Regions from separate parts of the Micromonospora sp. NPDC049044 genome, predicted to be linked through region 1. Evidence: riboswitches for the same ligand, from Rfam matches in the RefSeq annotation. Region 1 holds a riboswitch; the other holds the start of a gene.
What was found. A riboswitch is a leader RNA that binds a small molecule or an ion and turns the genes downstream of it on or off. The one in region 1 is predicted to bind cobalamin.
Positions count from the first base shown of each region.

Region 2: another riboswitch for cobalamin. It lies ahead of AB0B85_RS25515 (ribonucleoside-diphosphate reductase subunit alpha); the one in region 1 lies ahead of cobN (cobaltochelatase subunit CobN).

Region 1 is NZ_JBEZFA010000041.1:26,063-32,202, forward strand. It holds gene AB0B85_RS27375 (VWA domain-containing protein) at 1-284, opposite strand, end outside; gene cobN (cobaltochelatase subunit CobN) at 281-3,949, opposite strand; cobalamin riboswitch at 4,288-4,417, opposite strand; gene AB0B85_RS27385 (MBL fold metallo-hydrolase) at 4,767-5,474, shown strand; gene AB0B85_RS27390 (hypothetical protein) at 5,486-5,821, opposite strand; gene AB0B85_RS27395 (RNA polymerase sigma factor) at 5,941-6,140, shown strand, end outside.
Region 2 is NZ_JBEZFA010000035.1:50,957-57,096, forward strand. It holds gene AB0B85_RS25505 (MerR family transcriptional regulator) at 1-81, shown strand, start outside; gene AB0B85_RS25510 (ribonucleotide-diphosphate reductase subunit beta) at 78-1,073, opposite strand; gene AB0B85_RS25515 (ribonucleoside-diphosphate reductase subunit alpha) at 1,127-3,445, opposite strand; cobalamin riboswitch at 3,640-3,856, opposite strand; gene AB0B85_RS25520 (enolase C-terminal domain-like protein) at 4,422-5,816, shown strand; gene AB0B85_RS25525 (FadR/GntR family transcriptional regulator) at 5,826-6,140, shown strand, end outside.

The DNA of each region.
Region 1 (6,140 bases):
AACTCCACGAGCCGGGCCGGACGGGTCTCGGCGGCGGCGTCGGCGGGATGCGGGCCGTCCGGGCAGCCCGGGTCCGGCTCGCCCGGGTCACAGCCGAAGCGGCAGCCGACGACCCGGCGGACCGGGGGCAGCAGGGCGGCGAGGGCGCGCACGGCTGTGGACTTGGCGGTCCCCTTCTCGCCGCGCACGAGGACCCCGCCGATCGCCGGGGACACCGCGTTGAGCAGCAACGCCAGCCGCATGTCGGCCATGCCGAGCACCGCACTGAACGGAAAAGTGGTCATGCCCGGTCCTCCAGATCGCCCTCACTGGCCAGGTACGTGTCGCGCAGCCGGTCCAGGGTCGCCGGTTCGGGGTTCGCCCACAGCCCCCGGTCGGCGGCCTCCAACAGGCGTTCGGTGATGCCGCGCAACGCCCACGGGTTGGACCGCTCCAGGAACTCCCGGGTCGTGTCGTCGAACAGGTACGCGGCGGCCAGGTGCTCGTACATCCAGTCGTCGACGACCCCGGCGGTGGCGTCGTAGCCGAACAGGTAGTCCACTGTGGCGGCCAGCTCGAACGCGCCCTTGTAGCCGTGCCGGCGCATCGCGGCGATCCACTTCGGGTTGACCACCCGGGCCCGGAACACCCGCCGGGTCTCCTCACCCAGGGTGCGGGTGCGCACGTCGTGCGGCATCGCCGAGTCACCCACGTACGCCTGCGGTGCCGTGCCGGTCAGGTGGCGGACCATCGCCACCATCCCTCCGTGGTACTGGAAGTAGTCGTCGGAATCGACGATGTCGTGCTCGCGGGTGTCCTGGTTCTTGACCGCCACCGCGATCCGGGCGAAGGAGCGTTCCATGTCGGCGCGCGCCTCCCGCCCGTCCAGGCCGCGGCCGTAGGCGTAGCCGCCCCACACCGCGTACACCTCGGCCAGGTCGGCGTCACTGCGCCAGGTCCGGGCGTCGATGAGCGGCAGCAGGCCCGCGCCGTACGCCCCGGGTTTCGAGCCGAAGATCCGGGCCGTGGCCCGCCGCTCGTCGCCGTGCTCGGCGAGGTCGGCGGCGACGTGCGCCCGCAGGTAGTTGTCGTCGTCCGGCTCGTCCAGGACGGCGACCCGCCGCACGGCGTCGTCGAGCAACGCCACGACGTGCGGAAACGCGTCCCGGAAGAACCCGGAGATCCGCACTGTCACGTCGACCCGGGGCCGGCCCAGCTCGGCGGTCGGCACCACCTCGATGCCGGTGACCCGCCGGGACCTGTCGTCCCAGACCGGCCGGCAGCCCAGCAACGCGAGGATCTCGGCGATGTCGTCGCCCTGGGTGCGCATCGCGCTGGTCCCCCACACTGTCAACCCCACCGAGCGGGGGTACGCCCCGGTGTCGGCCAGGTGCCGGGCCAGCAGCGAGTCGGCGAGGGCCACCCCGACGTCCCAGGCGTTGCGGCTGGGAATGGCCTTCGGGTCGACGGAGTAGAAGTTGCGGCCGGTGGGCAGCACGTTCACCAGGCCCCGGGTGGGTGAACCGGACGGGCCGGGCGGCACGAACCGGCCGTCGAGCGCACCGAGGGTGTTCGTCAGCTCGTCGGTGGTGCGGTCCAGCCGGGGCACCAGCTCGGTCGCGGCGAAGCGCAGCACTGCGGCGACGTCCGGGATCGGCTGGCCGGTCACCTCGACGACCACCGCGTCGACCGCGTCCACCGCCCAGTCCAGGGTCTCCATCCCGACCACCAGGCGCCGGGCGAGCGCCTCGATCAGGTCGATCGCGTCGGCGGCGGTGCCGGCCGGCCCGTCCACCACGTCGGTAAGCGTGGTGGGCACGGTCAGACGTTCGCCCGGGGCCGCGAGCAGCGCCTGCTCGTCGAGGGAGTACGCGACGGCGAGCGCCTGCCGCAGGCCGGGCAGGGCGTGGGCGCCACCCCAGATCTGGGGTGCGCGCAGCACCGCGAGGACCAGGTTGACCCGGGGTTCACCGGTGGGAGCGTCGGCGAGGATGTGCAGCCCGTCGCGGATCTGCACGTCCTTGACCTCGCACAGGTACCCGTCGAGGTGCAGCACGAAGTCGTCGAAGTCGTCAGCGTCGGGCATCGCCTCGGCGTGCAGGTCGTGGTGCAGCTCGGCGGCGCGGACCAGGTCCCAGATCTGCGCCCGCACGGTCGGCACCTTCGCCGGGTCGAGGGCCTGCACTGTGGCGTACTCGTCGAGCAGTTGCTCCAATTTGGCCAGGTCACCGTAGGTCTCGGCGCGGGCCATCGGCGGCACCAGGTGGTCGATCACCACTGCGTGCGCCCGGCGCTTGGCCTGGGTGCCCTCGCCGGGGTCGTTGACGATGAACGGGTAGACCAGCGGCAGGTCACCCAGGACCGCGTCGGGCGCGCAGCCGGCGGCCAGGCCGAGGCCCTTGCCGGGCAACCACTCAAGGGTGCCGTGCTTGCCCAGGTGCACGACGGCGTCCGCGCCGAAGCCGCCGTCGTCGACAGGGGCGGCCAGCCAGCGGTACGCGGCCAGGTAGTGGTGACTCGGCGGCAGGTCCGGGTCGTGGTAGATGGCGATCGGGTTCTCCCCGAACCCACGCGGCGGCTGGATCAGCAGCACCACGTTGCCGAAGCGCAGCCCGGCGAGGACGATGTCCCCACTCTCGGTGTAGAGCTGGCCGGGCGGCTCACCCCAGTGTTCGCGCATCCGCTCGCGCAGCTCGGCGGGGACCCTGTCGAACCACCGCCGGTACGTGTCCCCCGGTATCCGGGCCTCGGCGGCGGCCAACTGCTCCGGGGTGAGCCACTCCACGTCGTGCCCACCGGCGGCGATCAGCGCGTGGATCAACGCGTCACCGTCGTCGGGCATCGGGCCGTCGCCCAGGTCGTAGCCGTCCTCGGCCAGCGCGGCGAGCAGCCGGACCGCCGAGACCGGAGTGTCCAGCCCGACGGCGTTGCCGACCCGGGAGTGCCTGGTGGGGTACGAGCTGAGCACCACGGCGACCCGCTTGTCACCGTTGGGCACGTACCGCAGCCGGGCGTGACGCACCGCGATCCCGGCGACCCGGGCGGCCCGCTCGGGATCGGCGACGTAGACGGAGAGGCCGTCGGCGTCGATCTGCTTGAACGAGAACGGCACAGTGACGATCCGGCCGTCGAACTCCGGGATGGCCACCTGCATCGCGGCGTCCAACGGGGACAGCCCGGCGTCGCTGCCGGCCCACTGCTCGCGGGTGCTGGTCAGGCAGAGCGCCTGGATGATCGGCACATCAAGGGCGGCCAGGGCGCCGACGTCCCAGGCGTCCTCGTCGCCGCCGCCGGAGGCGTCCGCGGCGACCGCGCCACCTGCCGCGAGGACGGTGACCAGCAGCGCGTCACAGCGGGCGAAGAGCCCGAGCGGTCCACTGTCGGCGGTGAGCCCCCGCAGCGAGCCGCAGAAAATCGGCAGCGGACTGCCGCCGGCCTCCCGCACCGCGTCGACCAGCACGTCGACGAAGCCGGTGTTGCCGGCCAGCGCGTGTGCCCGGTAGAAGACGATCCCCACCGTGGGCCGGTACGGGTCGGCCAGGTGCGCGCCGTGCACGCCGTACGCCGGGGTGCGGGCGGGCGGGGCGAACCCCTCGCCGGTGAGCAGCACCGTGTCGGAGAGGAACCGGGCCAGCTGCCCGAGGTTGTCCGGCCCACCCTCGACCAGGTACGCGAGCGCCTGGGTGACGACCCCGGACGGCACTGTGGAGATGGCCATCAGCTCCGCGTCGGGCAGCGTCTCGCCACCGAGCACCACCGTCGGCACACCGGTGGCGAGCACCGCGGCGAGACCGTCCGGCCAGGCCTGTCGACCGCCGAGCAGGCGTACGACGGCGAGGTTCACCCCGTCGAGCAGGGCGGGCACCTCGTCGGCGGCGACGCGGGCGGGGTTGGCGAGCCGATAGTCGGCGCCGCTGGCGCGGGCGGCGAGCAGGTCGGTGTCGGCGGTGGAGAGCAGCAGGATGCGCACGGCAGGCTCCGGAGAGTGACGCCCCGGCCGCCACTGAGGCGACCTGGACGAAGCGGGTGGGTGCGGCGTCAGCCGGTACGACGGCGCGACCGGACCTGTCGACGCGGACGTCGGGGGGTCGGTCGGCGCCGGGCGCTCAGCTCAGCGGGACCGGTGGCCCGCTCGGCCGACCTGGAGCCCGCCGGCGCGGCCGGCGCTCTGGATGCCGGCGCGGCCGGTCGTGGGCGCGGTGCGGCGCCCACGACACCTGTCGTGGTGATTGTCGTCAATGTGTGCGACGCCGTGCGTCATCGGGTCCTCCTCGGGTGTCCACGCCCTGGGGTACGTCCCGACGGCCGAAGTATCCTGGCTTCCGGATCGACGCTCTCCCCCGGCCTTCCAACCGCAGACACACGGCCGTGACTCACGAGGGGGGATCGCTCCCCGGTGACAGTGGCGGGACCGCGTCGGATTCGCACCGACTTCCTTCACTGCCGTCAGGCCGCGAATGCTGCCACACCGCCGCGCCGCCGGTCAACGTCGACCCCGAGGCCGTCAAGCGGGCGCAGTCCATTGACATACGCCGATAATGATCGCCACGAAGTCGCGCCCGGCAATGGCGCCGGCCTATGCGGCATCTCGCTTTCTCTGCTGTGCCGCGCGCGGCGGGGCGGCCGTTCCCGCGGTGCGTCAGGTGACGCCGAGCGGGGTGCGCACACCCGCGCTGACCTGCGACGGTCGGCCGGCAGGGCGGTGTCAGGCGGCGCGGTCACCTAGGATCGGCGACCACCGCAGCAACGTCCGCAATCGATCCCGGAGGTCGATCACCATCGTCGCCATGCGATTTCACCGGCTCGCCGGCCGGGTCTGGCTCTGCCCAGGTGATCCGGACCCAGCGGCGGTCCAGGCCGGCGTCGCCGTCGTGGCCGACGAACGCGGCAGTGTGATGATCGACGCCGGGCAGAGCCCCGGGCACGCCCGCGACATCCAGGCGGCGCTGACCGCCGCCGGGCTGCCGCCGCCGCGCTGGCTCGTCTACACCCACCACCACTGGGACCACGTCTGGGGCGCCTGCGCGTGGCCGGGAGTCGAGATCGTCGGGCACCAGACGGCCGTGCCGCTGCTGCGCGCCGAAGCCGCCCGACCGTGGAGTCACCGCTACCTGGACGAGCAGGTCCGCGCCGAGCCCCGCCTCGGCCCGAGCTTTCGGGCCCGGGCCCGGGCCATGGACTCCTGGGCGGACTTCACCATCCTGCCGCCCACCCGGGTCTTCGCCGAGCGGGACGAACTGCCGGTCGGGGTGGGGCTACGCCACGTCGGCGGCGGGCACGCACCGGACTCGACGGTCGTGCTGGTGCCCGACTCGGGCGTCATGCTGCTGGGCGACTGCTTCTACCCCCCGCCGGCGCACCTGCGCCGCCCCAACGACGACCTCGACCTGGGCCTGGTCCGACGGCTGCTCGACGACACCTACCACTGGTACGTGTCGAGTCACGCCGAGCCGATGACGCTTGAGCAGGCCCGCGCGGCGGTCGGACCCGCCTGAGCGGACCGGCCTCAGCGGGCGTGCCGTTCCGGGTGGGCGCGGTTCCACACCCGCATCCGCTCCGGGTAGCCGGTCCGGCCCGCCTCGTACAACGGCACCGCGTGTTTGCGGGCGATGGATCCCGCCGCCCGTGGCGTGCCGGTACGCCGACGGATCCACTCCCCGTCGTGGGCGATCGCCACCACAGTGGTGTCCGTGGCGGTGGTCTCCGGCTCCAGGTAGAACTCCACCCCGCGCCGGCTCAGGACGAACGCCTCAAGCGCGGCGAGGTCGTCCCGGGTCGCCTCGCGGTCCAGCTTCGTCGGGGTCGCCTCGGCACCCCGTGACCGGCGACTGAACCAGCTCATGCCCAACCCCTCTCCTCGACGCCCCGCAAGTGCAGCACCGATTCCTGGCAATACCCTGCACGCCGGATGGGAGAAAGCTGACCCGACGAGGGTGGAACCCGCCAGGCGTGGGCGGTGTCATGAGTGTGACCCGAACGGAGGTTCCCCTGGACGACGACGCACTCGTCACCCGCGCCCGCTCCGGCGACCTGGCGGCGTACGACCTCCTGGTCGCTCGGCACACCGCGTCCGCGTTCCGGACGGCGGTGCTGCTCGGCGCGGGTTCGGACGCCGAGGACGTCATCCAGGAGGCGTTCGTGAAGGCGTACCGCAAGTTGTC
Region 2 (6,140 bases), on a different contig from region 1:
CCGGACCCGGCGTCGCACCCCCTGCACGTGATGCGGTGGCTGACCAAGCGACGCCAGGACCCGGGATCGGTAGCCGCCTAGAAGTCGTCGTCGAAGGCGACGGTGCCGGCCACCCCGACCTGGTACGCCGACACCCGGCGCTCGAAGAAGTTGGACAGCTCCTGCACGTCCTGCAACTCCATGAACGCGAACGGGTTGCTCGACCCGTAGTGCGGGGCGATACCGAGCTGGGCCAGGCGGCGGTCGGCGACGTGCTGGAGGTACTCCCGCATGTCGGCAAGCGTCAGACCGGGCACCCCCTGGCCCACCAGGTCCTCGGCGAACTGCACCTCACACTCGACGGCCTCGGCGAGCATCTGCCGCACCTGGTCGGCGAGATCGTCGTCGAACAGGTCCGGTTCCTCGGCGCGGACGGTGTCGACGACGTCGAACGCGAACGCCATGTGCATCGACTCGTCGCGGAACACCCAGTTGGTGCCGGAGGCCAGGCCGTGCAGCAGGCCACGGGAGCGCAGGAAGTAGACGTAGGCGAACGCGCCGTAGAAGAACAGCCCCTCGATGCAGGCGGCGAAGCAGATCAGGTTGAGCAGGAACGTGCGCCGGTCCTCCCTGGTCCGCAGCTGCCGCAGGTCGTTGAGCGAGTCGATCCAGCGGAAACAGAACTCGGCCTTGCGACGGATCGAGGGAATGTTCTCGATGGCGGCGAAGGCCTCGAAGCGCTCGGTCTCGTCCGGCACGTACGTGTCGAGCAGGTTCAGGTAGAACTGGACGTGCACGGCCTCCTCGAACAGTTGCCGGGACAGGTAGAGGCGACCCTCGGGGCTGTTGACGTGCTGGTAGAGGTTGAGCACCAGGTTGTTGGCGACGATGGTGTCGCCGGTGGCGAAGAACGCCACCAGGCGGCTGACCAGGTGCCGCTCGGCCGGCGACAGCCGGTCCAGGTCGGCGAGGTCGGCGTGCAGGTCGACCTCCTCGACCGTCCAGGTGTTGCGGATGGCGTCGCGGAACCTGTCGAAGAAGTGCGGGTAGCGCATCGGGCGGAGGGTGAGGTCCATCCCGGGGTCGAGCAGCATGTGCGTGGTCCTCGTGTCGGAGACGGCGGTGTCGGTGGTGGGGTCGGCGACTGTCACTGGCAGGCCTCGCACGACTCGGGGTTCTCCAGCGAGCAGGCAAGCGCATCCGCGTCGGCCGCCACCGGGGCGACGAGCGCGACGGTGGCCTGCTGGATCCGGGTGGCCGGGCGCGAGCGCAGGTAGTAGGTGGACTTCAGCCCGGCCTTCCAGGCGTACAGGTACATCGAGGAGAGCTTGCCGATGGTCGGCGCGGCCAGGAACAGGTTCAGCGACTGGGACTGGTCGATGAACGGGGCGCGGGCGGCGGCCAGGTCGATCAGGGCACGCTGCGGCAGCTCCCAGGCCGTGCGGAACAGCTCCCGGACGGCGGCCGGCAGCTCGGCGATGTCCTGCACCGAGCCCTCGGCCCGCTTGATCGCCGACCGCACCCGGTCGGTCCACAGACCGCGGGCCTTCAGCTCGCGGACCAGGGCGGTGTTGACCTGGAGGAACTCCCCCGACAGCGTCTCGCGCTTGAACAGGTTCGACACCTGCGGCTCGATGCATTCGTAGCACCCGGCGATCGAGGCGATGGTCGCGGTCGGGGCGACGGCCACCAGCAGCGAGTTACGCAGGCCGTGCGCCGCGACCCGCTCGCGCAGCGCGTCCCACCGTGCGGTCTGCGTACCCTCGACACCCCACAGGTCCGGTTGCAGGTCGCCCCGCGCGGCCCGGGTCTGCCCGTACGCCGGGTGCGCGCCGAACTGCCGTGCCAGGTCGGCGGAGGTCTCCAGCGCCGTCAGGTACAACTCCTCGCTGATCCGGGTGGACAACTCCCGCGCGGCCGGGGAGTCGAACGGCAGCCGCAGCGCGAAGAAGACGTCCTGCAGGCCCATCAGCCCGAGCCCGACCGGCCGCCAGCGGGGGTTGCTTGCCGCCGCCTGCGCGGTCGGGTAGTAGTTGATGTCGATGACCCGGTCGAGGAAGGTGACGGCGGTCCGCACCGTGGCGCGCAGCCGCTCCCAGTCGATGCCGTCGTCGGTGAGGTGGGCGGCGAGGTTCACCGAGCCGAGGTTGCACACTGCCGTCTCGGCGTCACTGGACACCTCGATGATCTCCGTGCAGAGGTTGGACAGGTGCACCACGTTGCCGTCCTCGGCGGTCTGGTTGCACAGCCGGTTCGCGGCGTCCTTGAAGGTCATCCACCCGTTGCCGGTCTGGGCGAGGGTGCGCATCATCTTCCCGTACAGCTCCCGTGCCGGGACCTGCCGCACGTAACGGCCCGCCGCCTCGGCCTCCCGGTACGCGGCGTCGAACCGCTCCCCCCACAGGTCGGGCAGTTCGGGCACCTCGTGCGGGTCGAACAGCGACCACAGCTCGTCGGCCTCGACCCGGCGCATGAACTCGTCCGGGATCCAGTTGGCCAGGTTGAGGTTGTGGGTGCGCCGGGCGTCCTCGCCGGTGTTGTCCCGCAGCTGCAGGAACTCCTCGATGTCCGGGTGCCACGGCTCCAGGTAGACGCAGGCCGCGCCCTTGCGCCGGCCACCCTGGTTGACGGCGGCGACGCTCGCGTCAAGCGTGCGCAGCCACGGCACGATCCCGTTGGACTGCCCGTTGGTGCCGCGGATCAGCGCGCCCCGGGACCGGACCCGGGAGTACGCGATCCCGATGCCGCCGGCGAACTTGGACAGGTTGGCGACCTGGGCGTACCGCGCGTAGATCGAGTCCAGCTCGTCGCGCGGCGAGTCGACCAGGTAACAGGAGGACATCTGGGTGTGCCGGGTGCCGGAGTTGAACAGGGTCGGCGAGCTGGGCAGGTACGCCAGGCTGGAGATGAGCCGGTAGAAGCCGATCGCCTCGTCCGGCGTCCGGGACAGGCCGCAGGCCACCCGCAGCAGCCAGTACTGCGGGGTCTCCAGCACCAGCCGGCTGGTGGGGTGCCGCAGCAGGTACCTGTCGTACACGGTGCGCAGGCCGAAGTACTCGAACCGTCGGTCGCCGTCCGGATCGACGGCGGCGTCGAGGATCGGGGCGTGTGCGGCGACGAACGCGGCGGTGTCGTCGCCGATCAGGCCCTCGGCGTGGCCGACCCGGATCGCCGCGCTGAACGAGGCGATGCCCTGCCGACGTACCTCCTTGTCGACGTAGGCGGACAGCAGCCGGGCGGCGAGGCGGGAGTACTGCGGTTCCGCACCGATCATCTCGGCTGCGGTCTGGATGGAGAGCCGGTCCAGCTCGGCAGTCGTCGCGCCGTCGTACAGGCCGCTGATCGTGCGGGTGGCGACGCGCATCGGGTCGACGTCGGCCAGGTCGTCGGCCCACCGCTCGACCGCCCGGACGATCTTGTTCACGTCCACGGATTCGGTGCCGCCGTCGCGCTTGCGGACCTGCATGGTCGTGCGCCGCACTGCCGCGTCGCCGCCTGCCGGGGCTACCTCGGTGACTGTCACCACTCACTCCTCGCGAGTTCGAGACCTGATGGCCCTCGAACGCGTGGAGACGGACACCGGCGGACGCCACGCCGGCGCGGCGTGGGTCAGGTGGCGTCAGCCGTCCCACGCGGCCTCGGACCGCCGCCCACCCGGGTGCGGGTACGCGGCGCGCTGGCAGGTCTTCGGACTCGTGGGCACTACCGGGTTGGCCGGTCTCCTACTGACCGTCGCTTCCCAGGCCACTTCGTGGCCCAGTGCTCATGACGGCTGTCGTTCCCACTCACCGCTGCGGGACAGTCCCGGATTCGCACCGGGTTCCCTCTTGCCTCGACCGCTCGGGAGAGCGGCCGAACCAGCTGCGCTCGACACCATATATAGGGACGCTGCCGTTGTCACACCCCACATGTCGGTGCCGGGCGTGTCGATGGCGATGCCCGTGATGGTCGTCACCGGCACCGAGGCGCCGGGTCGGCCCGGCTCGACGCGGGGCCGACGAACGCCGCGCGGCAGGCGACACCGGAGCAGATGCCGACATGCGGAAAGGTGTGATGTATTAGGTCTTCGAATGTAAGGAACCCTACCCATACCCGGTCGTCAATGTGAGTTTCCAGAGTGGACATCCAATCTTCTGGGTTACTTGGCGCGACCCGCTCCAACACCCCATCGGACCGGGAGTGCCTCAGCAGGCCGCGAGTGGAGCAGCAGCCGCGGCGTGGTGCGCGCGCCCACCAGCGCGACGAATACCGCCAGCAGCGCCCTGAGGGCTCGCGGACCAGGCAGGGCGGCCAAGACGACGACGACACATCGATGAATCCGTAGCACGAAAAACATTAGATGTCTTCGATTCCTGGGTGATCGACGTCGTTGACGCGTCGGTTTGACCCTCCGTATACTCCCAGAGATCATCAGATCTTTAGCCTAGCCGGGCGAGGAGCGCATGCCGCAGATCACCGCCGTCACCGTCGAGGACGTCCGCTTCCCCACCTCCCTGACCGCTGACGGCTCCGACGCCATGAACAAGGACGGCGACTACTCGGCGGCCTATGTCGTCCTGCACACCGACGGCGTCGACAGCACCGGTGCGCCACTCGCGGGCCACGGCCTGACCTTCACCATCGGCCGGGGCAACGACATCGTCGTCGCGGCGGCCGTCCACCAGGCACAGCGCCTCGTCGGCGTGGACGTCGCCACGATGGCGGCCGACATGGGAGCGGTCTACCGCCTGCTCACCTCCGACTCCCAACTGCGCTGGCTCGGCCCGGAAAAGGGCGTCGTGCACCTGTCGCTGGCCGCCGTGCTGAACGCGTCGTGGGACCTGGTCGCCCGGCTCGCCGCCAAGCCACTGTGGCGGCTGCTCGTCGACATGTCCCCCGAGCAGCTCGTCGACATCGCGGACCTGCGCTATCTGTCCGACGCGCTGACCCGGGACGAGGCGCTTGCCATCCTGCGCGCCAAGGAGAGCACAAAGGCGGCCCGGCTCGCCGAGCTGAACCGGACCGGCTACCCCGCCTACACCACCTCGGCGGGCTGGCTCGGCTACGGCGACGACAAGCTGCGCCGGCTGTGCCAGGAGGCGGTGGACACCGGCTACGGCTACGTCAAGCTGAAGGTGGGCGCCAACCTCGACGACGACATCCGCCGGTGCGGCATCGCCCGGGGGATCCTCGGTCCGGACCGCCACCTGATGATCGACGCCAACCAGGTGTGGGACGTCGGTCAGGCGATCGAGTGGGTCAAGGCCCTCGCGCAGTTCGAACCACTGTGGATCGAGGAGCCGACCAGCCCTGACGACATCCTCGGGCACGCCGCCGTCCGCCGCGCCGTCGCTCCGATCGGAGTCGCCACCGGCGAACACTGCCACAACCGGGTGATGTTCAAGCAGTTGTTCCAGGCCGAGGCCATCGACTTCTGCCAGCTTGACACCGGCAGGTTGGCCAGCATCAACGAGATCGTCGCCGTGCTGCTGCTCGCCGCGAAGTTCGAGATCCCGGTGTGCCCCCACGCCGGCGGCGTCGGGCTGTGCGAGATGGTCCAGCACGTGTCGGTGCTCGACTATGTCGCGATCTCGGGAGATCTCACCGACCGGGTCACCGAGTTCGTCGACCACCTGCACGAGCACTTCACCGACCCGTGCATCATCGAGGACACCGGCTCGGGCAGCGGTTACGTCCTGCCCCGCGCGCCCGGCTACTCCACCCGGATGCGCCCCGAGTCGGTCGAGCTCTACCGATTTCCCGACGGCCACTACTGGGCGGCGACAGACCCGACTACGGTGTCACCTTCGGAGCCGTATGTGATCGCGGGTGGGACGGCCACCCCCGCCGGCCGCTAGGGGGTTGTCATGTCGCGCACCGACGAGGTGGTGAACGGCATCAAGCGGATGATCCTCGAAGGGCACTTCAAGCCCGGGGATCGACTGCCCATCGAGAAGGACCTCGCCGAGTCGCTCGGCGTCTCACGCGGCTCGCTACGCGAGGGGATGTCGGCGCTGTCGATCCTCGGCATCGTCAACATCCGGCAGGGTGACGGCACCTATGTCACAAACCTCGACGCGCCGCAGCTGCTGGCCCCGATGGGCTTCGTCGTCGACTTCCAGGGCCAGGGCGACCCGCGGCACGTCCACATCGTCCGGCGGCTGCTGGAGTGCGAGGCCGCC